Regions from separate parts of the Desulfuromonas versatilis genome, predicted to be linked through region 1. Evidence: riboswitches for the same ligand, from Rfam matches in the RefSeq annotation. Region 1 holds a riboswitch; the other holds the start of a gene.

Evidence for each region. Region 1 has a riboswitch for molybdenum cofactor ahead of DESUT3_RS01850 (ABC transporter permease). Riboswitches for the same ligand answer to the same signal wherever they lie in the genome.
Region 2: it holds a riboswitch for molybdenum cofactor, as region 1 does, so the genes downstream of both, DESUT3_RS07770 (aldehyde ferredoxin oxidoreductase family protein) here and DESUT3_RS01850 (ABC transporter permease) in region 1, are expected to answer to the same signal.

What each region holds. Positions count from the first base shown of each region.
Region 1 covers NZ_AP024355.1:420,297-424,640, forward strand. The annotation lists gene DESUT3_RS01840 (molybdopterin molybdotransferase MoeA) at 1-648, opposite strand, end outside; gene DESUT3_RS01845 (energy-coupling factor ABC transporter ATP-binding protein) at 615-1,349, opposite strand; gene DESUT3_RS01850 (ABC transporter permease) at 1,355-2,041, opposite strand; molybdenum cofactor riboswitch at 2,136-2,251, opposite strand; gene DESUT3_RS01855 (porin family protein) at 2,507-3,055, shown strand; gene DESUT3_RS01860 (Calx-beta domain-containing protein) at 3,353-4,344, shown strand, end outside.
Region 2 covers NZ_AP024355.1:1,758,194-1,762,537, reverse strand. The annotation lists gene DESUT3_RS07780 (HesA/MoeB/ThiF family protein) at 1-166, opposite strand, end outside; gene DESUT3_RS07775 (MoaD/ThiS family protein) at 168-392, opposite strand; gene DESUT3_RS07770 (aldehyde ferredoxin oxidoreductase family protein) at 540-2,267, opposite strand; molybdenum cofactor riboswitch at 2,296-2,415, opposite strand; gene DESUT3_RS07765 (iron-containing alcohol dehydrogenase) at 2,483-3,646, opposite strand.

The DNA.
Region 1 (4,344 bases):
CAGAAACGGCTCGCCGCCGACCTCCTTGACCGCTGCGGCCAGGGAGAGGGCGTTGCTGTTGACGATTTTCCCCACATCAAGCCGCTCGCCCAGTTCCACCAGCTCGTCGCCGGTGGAGAGGATGGCCACGCGCGGGCGTCGGTAGAGGGTGACGAAGGGCTTGCCGAAGCTGGCGAGCAGGTTGATTTCCGCCGGGCGCAGCAGGGTCCCGGGGGTAAGCACCTGCGCCCCGGTGGCGATGTCCTCGCCCCGGAAGCGGATATGGTCGCGGCGGCGCACCTCGCCGCGCAGGGTCACCCGACCCTTGGTCTCTTCGGCTTGCTCGAAGGGGACCACCGCATCGCACTGGGGCGGAATCGGGCCGCCGGTCATGATCTTGACGGCGCAGCGAGGTTCCACCGCCGGCTCGGGGATGCCGCCGGCCGGGATATAGCCGGTAAGGACCAGCTCGGCCCCCGGCGCGCAGTCGGCTGCGCGCACCGCGTAGCCGTCCATGGCCGAGTTGTCGTAGCGGGGCATGTCCCAGGGAGCGGTGACAGTTTCGGCGAGAATCCTTCCGGCCGCCTCAAGCAGCGAGACTCGCTCGGTCCCCAGCGGGGCGACGTTTTCCAGGATCAGCGTTCGCGCTTGTTCAAAGGACGCGGGCATGTCGATATCTCCGGGCTGGTTTGTGGCCGGTTTTCAGGAGGATGCGGAGGGTCGGCCAGGCGCCCGCCGACCAGCCGGACCAGCTCGCCGTTCAGGCGCTTGGGCTGAACCGGGTCGTGGGTGGCCATGATAACGGTTATGCCCCGGGAGGGCAAGTCGGCGATCAGCCGCTCCAGGGCGAGGATGGTCTGACGGTCGAGATTGGCGGTCGGTTCGTCAAGCAGCAGCACCTCGGGTTCGAGAGCCAGCGCCCGGGCCAGGGCCACGCGCTGGATTTCGCCGCCGGAGAGCTGGCGGGCGCGGCGCTGCTCGAAGCCGGCAAGTCCCACCTGGTCCAGCGCCAGGGAACAGCGGCGGCGCAGCTGCTCGCCGCGCACTCCGCGCAGGCGCAGGCCGAAGGCGAGGTTGTGGGCGACGCTGCGGTCGAACAGGTAGGGGGTCTGTTCAACCAGGGTGACCCGGCGGCGGTGCCGCTGCAGTTCTGTCGCTTCGAAGCTCAGGGGGGCTCCGCCGAAGCTGATTTGCCCCCGCTGTGGGCGGGCCAGCAGGGCCAGCAGCCGCAGCAGGGTGCTCTTGCCGGAGCCGTTGGGACCGGCCAGGGCGTAGATGCGGCCGGGATGCAGGTGCAGCTGATCCACCTGCAGGGTGAAGCCGGTGCCGTTGCGATATTCGATGTCGCGCAAAGCGTACAGGGGGGTCACGGAGGTCACCTCTGCTGCAGCAGGTTGAGAATCAGGTTGACCACCAGGGCCACCGTCATGAGGATGATCCCCAGGGCCAGGCCGAAGGCGAATTCGCCCTTGCTGGTTTCCAGGGCGATGGCGGTGGTCATGGTGCGGGTGTAGTCGCGGATGTTGCCGCCGAGCATCATGGCCACGCCGACCTCGGCGATCACCCGCCCAAAGCCGGCGATCACCGCCGCCATGACCCCAAAGCGGGTCTCGATGAGCAGCTGAAGCCACCCCTGCAAGCGGCCGGCCCCGAGGGTCTGGGCGGTGGGCAGGATGCGGCTGTCAGCCCCGGCAATGGCCGCCACCGTGTAGTTGGCGATGATCGGGGTGGCCAGCACGGTCTGCCCGATGATCATCGCCATCGGGGTGAACAGCAGCCCCCAGCTGCCCAGGGGGCCCTGGCGGCTGAGAAAGCCGTAGACCACCAGACCGATGACCACCGTCGGCAGGGCCATCAGCGTGTTGAGCAGGGTGACCGCCAGGCGCCGGCCGGGAAAACGGCCGATGCCGATCAGCAGGCCGATGGGGATTCCGGCCAGGGCTGCGGCGACGATGGCGCAACCCGAGGTGTACAGCGAAGTCCAGACGGTGCGGAACACCTCGACGTCCAGCGCGGCGATGAGAGTCAAGGAGGTGGCCAGGGATTGCCAGATGAAATCCACGTCGGTCGTGTGCTCCCCTCAGGCGGTCGATAAAAAGTGAAAAAGGGCTTTTCCGGTAAGAAAAAGCCCTTTTCAGGTGCATGCCTTGCGGCGGCGTCCTGGAAAGGGTCCCCCTTTCCGGAAGGGAGGCCGCGCCGTTTCCCGCGCGACCCATCGGCCTGCCGCCATGGCATTGCCTTCAGGCGGACAGGCTCGGAGAACCTGGTGTTGGTTTTTTTTTCGTCCTGGCCGCCGGCCGGAGCGCTGGGTCGCCCCTGCATTCAGCCGGGTGGGGGCGGAGGCCGCAACCGCCAGAACAGCTTTTTTTACCCTAACTTGCGGAAAAAGGGAATGGATAATTTCCCCCTTTCGGTATACGGAACAGCCGGCCGGCTAAGGCTGAGGGTTTTGAAATTTTTCTTAATTCGGATATATTAACAAGGACAAACTTTTCACCAGGGGGAACCTGGCACAAAGGAGGGCGAATTGAAGATCGGGGTGGGATGTTTTTGGGGGATGCTGATGCTGGTTCTCGGGTGGAGTTGCCCTTCGCCTGCTGACGCCTGGTATATCGGCATCAAGGGCGGACCGATGATTTCGGATATCGGTGGCATGGACAACGCCGGCAACCTCGGAGCGCTGGTGGGCAGGGATGTCTACGGCTTCGAATACGGACGGCTGGCCGTAGAGGGCGAGTTCACCGCCTCCATCGAGGATGGGGAAATTTCCAAGGCGGAGTTCTTCGACGGCAAATGGGACCTCAACACCCTGGGAGTCTGGCTTGCCTATCGAAGCCCGCACCGGTTGTACGGCAAGCTCAAACTGGGGGTCAACTACGTCGATATCAACGTCGATCGCTCGGGGAACGATTTCAAGGATGAGACCACCGGCCTCTCCTGGGGCATTGGAGCAGGTTGGCAACTCGACGAGATCTTCAGCGTGGAAGTCGAATATACCCAGGAGACCGATCTGGAACTGGCCGGCGATGACGGGGACATCCGCTTTTTGAGCCTGGGCCTCAATTGCCACTTCTAAGGATTCCCCCAACCATCGGATATCACTGACCCCCCTGGGTTTCCACCTTCCAGGGGGGTGTTTTCTGCCCAAATTCCGGGTGGTTTCTTTTGCGGCTCCTGGATTGACAAAGCATTATGGCTGGCTAATATTATGAATAAAATTTTTTAATTTCTGGCTGACTGGGGCAGTTGCCGGCCTGACCCAGGCGTCCGCGGGGACGGCAATCGCTCCCCCGAAGGAGGGATCCCTTTTCGCGGCGGGTGGCGGCGCAAAGGAGCTTGGGCGGTTCGGCGTGCCGTGCTGAAGGGGGTACAGATGATGAGCGCAGAAACCAGGGTAACCATCCGGCGGATGTTCGGGACGGCACTGTTCGGGCTGCTTTGTCTGTTGCAGGTTCCCGGCTGTGGCGGCGGCTCCGGGGGCGGCGGCGGGGGGGCCGCTCCAGGGGTGGAGGTTGCCCCGGGCACGGCGTCCCTTTCGGAGAACGGCGGCGTCCAGGATTTTCAGGTGCGACTGCAGACCGCGCCCAACGGAACGGTAGTGATGAAGATCGTCTGCAGGGACGATGCGAAGGCCTGGGTTGAGCCGCAGCAGCTCAGCTTCAACTCGGAAAACTGGGCGACGCCCCAACGGATCTGGGTTTACGGCAAGGACGACCGGGTCGCCGACGGCAACCGCCTGGTGGAGTTCGCCCTGGGCTGCGATGGCGCCGCGAGCGGGGACACCACCGGTTACCTGCAGACCAGCAAAAGCTTCTCGGTGACCGTCACCGACGACGACAAGGCGGGGGTGACGGTCACCCACGATCCGCTCATCTTCCCCGAAGGGGGGGGCTCGGGTACCTTCACGGTGGGTCTCAATACCCGCCCCAACGGCAACGTCGTGATCGATGTCACCAGCACCGATGCAACCGAGGCGGTGGTGGATCAGCCACGGCTCACCTTCACCGCCGACAACTGGGCGGTGCCCCGGACCCTGACCGTTTACGGCGTGGATGACTCCGATTTCGACGACAGCCAGAGCGTGCGGGTCGCCGTCGACGTCAATCCGGATCCGGCCCTGACCACCGATACCACGGGCTATGCATTGCTCAAGCCCTCCGAGGTGGCCGACGTGCTGGTCACCGTGGTGGATGACGACTCGGTGGGGCTCACGGTGGTGCCGGGCAGGACGAGCTTTTCCGAACAGGGTGGCACGGGTTACTTCAACGTGGTGCTGACCAGCAAGCCCCTGCAGGCCGGCAACGAGACGGGCAGCAAGGTGGTCATCGACCTCACCAGTCACGATCCCGGGGAGGCGAGGGTCCA
Region 2 (4,344 bases), 1.3 Mb from region 1:
TGGTGCGATTGCGTTGGTAGCGGGCGGGGAGAAGGGAGTTTTCAAGAGCGATGGCCTCGATGCGGGCGGGGCTGACCCCGAAGACCCGGGCGGCCTCGGCCTGGGCCTGCCAGGGGAGCAGGTCCCCCTGACAGCGCGTTTGCAGAAAGGAGAGAAGTTCCTTCATCTCACCCTCCCCCGACCAGGGGAAACAGCGACACCGTGTCCCCTTCGCACAGCGGTTGGTCGAGATTGCCGTGCCGGCCGTTGACCATCAGGATACCCAACTCCTCCTCGGTCACTCCGACATCTTCGAGCACCGCCCGTGCGGTGGACTGGGCGGGATAGGAACGCTGCTCGATCTTGAAGCGCCCGACGCGAAAGGTGGCGAACAGCTTAACCGTTATCTGCATGGTTGTTTCACCTTCCCGGTCCCCTCCCCAGGCGTGAAAGAGGGGTTGACAAATTCGACCATGTCCGAAAAAACCCGGGTGGAGGCCCCGGACGGACCTCCACCCGGCATGGAGAGAGAGTGGAAAAGAAACTCTCCCGAGAAGATATCAGAAGTTCCAGAAGGCGTCGATCTCTTCGTCGCTGAAATCCCAGACGACGTTGTGCGGAGGCACCGGCTCGAAGTTGAAGAATTCGGGCAGACGGTCGTCCTTGTTGGTGAAGCCGGCCTCGATGTTGAACTGGCGCTCGATCTTCAGGATGCTCTTGCCGAGGTTGGTGACGTCGTCGCCGGTCAGGTTGATGCCGAAGCGGGCATTGATCATGTCGATCAGTGCCGGCAGACACTCGGGGATGTCCAGCGCCGGGAAGGCAACGAAGATGCACATGCCGGTGGAGTCGACCGCCGCGGTGGCGATCTGCAGGTTGCGCGAGAGCTCGACCTGGCCGTCCTTCTTCAGCGGATCGACGTAGCCGCCGACGTTGAGGATGTTGGTGGCGATGGTGTAGCCGGCGGTGTGGTCGGCGCCCATGGTGCTGGTGGCGTAGGTGATGCCGATCCCCTTGACGCTGCGCGGGTCGTAGGCGGGGATCCCCTGGTTTTTGACCACCGGGACGCGGGTTACGCCGTAAGCCTTGCCGACGTGGCCGGTGCCGCCGCCGAGGATCCGGCCCAGGGCAGTGCCTTTGCCGATCTCGCCCAACAGACGAATGACCCCCTTGCCGTCGCCGAAGGGGAGAATCCCAGCTTCCATGGCGACGCCGAACATGACCGCGGACTCGATGGAGTCGACACCGATGTCGTCCATGATGTTGTCGGCCTCGGCAATGTCGTCAAGATTGTCGATGCAGCAGTTGGCGCCCATACCCCAGATGGTCTCGTATTCGAAACCGGAGGTGACGTACTTGCCCTGCTCGTTGAGGTAGACCTGGGAGCACTGGATGATGCAGCCGGCGTGGCAGCCGTGCTTGGGCTTGCCGCCGCGCTTGACGATGGTGTCGTGCATCGTCTCGCCGCAGATCTTGTCGTGGCCGTCGAACTGGCCCAGGGTGAAGTTGCGGGTCGGCAGGCCGCCGGCCTCGTGCAGGATGTTGACCAGCACGTTGGTGCCGTAGGTGGGCAGACCCTCGCCGGAAACCGGGTGGTCGAGCAGGGCCTTGGCGAAGGTGCGGGCCGCCTGCTTGAATTTCTCGGGATCGGCGACCGTTACGCCCGGGGCGCCTTCGGAGTCGATGGAGATGTACTTGATCTTCTTCGAGCCCATGACCGCGCCGAGGCCGCCGCGGCCGTGGCTGCGGATCTTGCTGTCGGGGTCCTTGACCGAGATGTTGGCCATGGCCATTTTCATCTCGCCGGCCGGGCCGATGGTGACGACACCAGTCTTCTTGCCGAGCTTGGCTTCAAGAGCTTCGATGACCGCGAAATTCCCCTTGCCCGCCAGGTCGTCGGCGGCGACGATGGTCGCGCCGTCCTTGGTCAGGTGCAGGCCGTACCACTTGTCGTCCTTGGGCAGCCCTTCGATGATCAGGGCCTTGATCCCCATGCGGGCGAACTGCTGGGCGCTGGTACCGCCGGCGTTGCTTTCCTTGATGGTGCCGGTCAGCGGGCTCTTGGCGCCGCAGGACATGCGGCCGGAGTTGGCCGCGGCGGTACCGCTGAGCAGGCCGGGGGCGAAAACCAGCTTGTTATTGGGACCGAGGGGATGACAGGTGGGAACCACCTCTTCGGCGACGATGGTCGAGGTCAGGGCGCGGCCGCCGAGGCCGGCCCACTTGGCGGGGACGTCCTCAATGCTGGTGGTCAGCTTCGACATGTCGACGCGGAAAATCTTGTCCATTGTTCTTTCTCCCTTTCTACGAAATTATCCTCAATGCTGTCGGTCTCCTTTCCGAAAGGGAGGCCCCGCCGTTTCCAGCGAAACCCGTTGGCCTGCCGCCATGAGGACCGTTCCCGTTAGGCGCCAAGGCTCGGAGAAAGCAACCGGGCCGCTGCGGCCGGGCGATATGGTGATTCGCCCGGCCGCAACGACCCTGGGGGGGGTATTACTAAAGCTTACATGGCAGCCTTGTAGATGCCAACTACGCAGTCGAGGGTCGCCTTGCGGGGGTTGGTCAGCATGCAGGCGTCCTTCATGGCGTTTTCGGCCATGATGCGCAGGTCGGTTTCCTGAACGTTGAGCTGCTTCAGGCCGGCCGGGATGCCGATGTCGCTGGAGAGCTTGCGGATGGCCGCAATCCCCTTGGCGGCGGCGTCGACTTCGGAGAGGCCGTCAATGGTCTCGCCCATGGCCACGGCGATGTCAGCGAAGCGCTTGGGGTTGGAGATCATGTTGAACTCGCAAACGGCCGGCAGCAGGATGGCGTTGCAGACGCCGTGGGGCAGGTTGTAGAAGCCGCCCAGCTGGTGAGCCATGGCGTGGACGTAGCCGAGGCTGGCGTTGTTGAAGGCCATGCCGGCGAGGTACTCGGCGTAAGCCATCTTGTCGCGGGCTTCGAGGTTCTCACCGTTGGCCACCGCGGGACGCAGGTACCCGGCGATCAGCTCGATGGCCTTGATGGCGCAGGCGTCGGTGATCGGGGTGGCGATGGTGGAGACATAGGCCTCGACGGCGTGGGTCAAAGCGTCCATGCCGGTGGCGGCGGTCAGCGGAGCGGGCTTGCCGACCATCAGCACCGGGTCGTTGATGGCGATATTGGGGGTGCAGCGCCAGTCGACGATGGCCATCTTGACCTTGGTGTCGGTGTTGGTGATGATGCAGAAGCGGGTCATTTCGCTGGCGGTGCCGGCGGTGGTGTTGATGGCGACGAAGGGAGGCATGGCCTTGGTGGTCTTGTTCACGCCCTCGAGGTCACGGATGTTGCCGCCGTTGCTGGCAACCATGCCGATCCCCTTGGCGCAGTCGTGGGAGCTGCCGCCGCCCAGGGAGATGATGGTGTTGCACTTGTTGTCCTGGTAGACTTTCAGGCCGTCGTGCACGTTCTTGTCGGTGGGGTTGGGCTCGGCGCCGTCGAAGATAACAACCTGGACGCCCGAAGCCTCGACCTGCTTCTTGATCTTGTCGGCCATGCCCATGGCCGAGATCCCCTTGTCGGTGACCAGCAGGGCCTTGGTGCCGCCCAGCGCCTTGACCTGGTCGCCGGTCTCCTTGGAGCAGCCGACGCCCATGAGGGAAACAGTGGGGATGAAGAAGCCGAAAGTCTGATCTGCCAATGCCATGGTTCTCTCTCCTTTTTACGTTGATGTGTTGTTGCCGGATTAGATGAGAATTCGAGGAAAAGTCTCCAGGGTTACAACGCGTAAACCGTGTACAAACCGAAACCTCTTACCCATCCACTCTCACTGCCAGGGTTAATTTGCCAAATTGAATCAAACGACGGTTGAGGTATACAGCAACAAGGATGCCAGCCCATAAAAACTCTGGGAAGAGTTTGTTTTAACGGGACTTTTACGTTGCAACCCGAGAACTCGCCCGATTCACCCCGTCCACCCCTGCTCCAACCAGAGACAAGCCGCCCCAAACTGAGTCACTCTGCAACATGATTGCACCATCCGGCAGCAGACTCTCCCCTCCCCGGCCTGCCGGACCCTCCCCGGCCCCACCCGAAAACTGTCCCATCTTGTGTCATTTCGTGCCCTCATGGTACGATCTGATCTGCTCAAAAACGGAACAGTACCCACCCGAGCCGGAAACCGGGGAGAAAAAATCGGCAAAGAATGAATTTTGTCGCATTAGCCATTGTCCCCATAAAACGCCTTTTTTCGTAAACGCCTGCATTCTTGCCGCTCGACACCCGTCTTCCCCCGAAGAAGCTGTCGCACGGGATTTGCAGAACGCCAGGTCTACCAGCGCCGGAGGGATTCCCGGCAGCCTCGGACATCTCGTTCAGTACCGCCTCGGCCAAAGGAGAGATTGA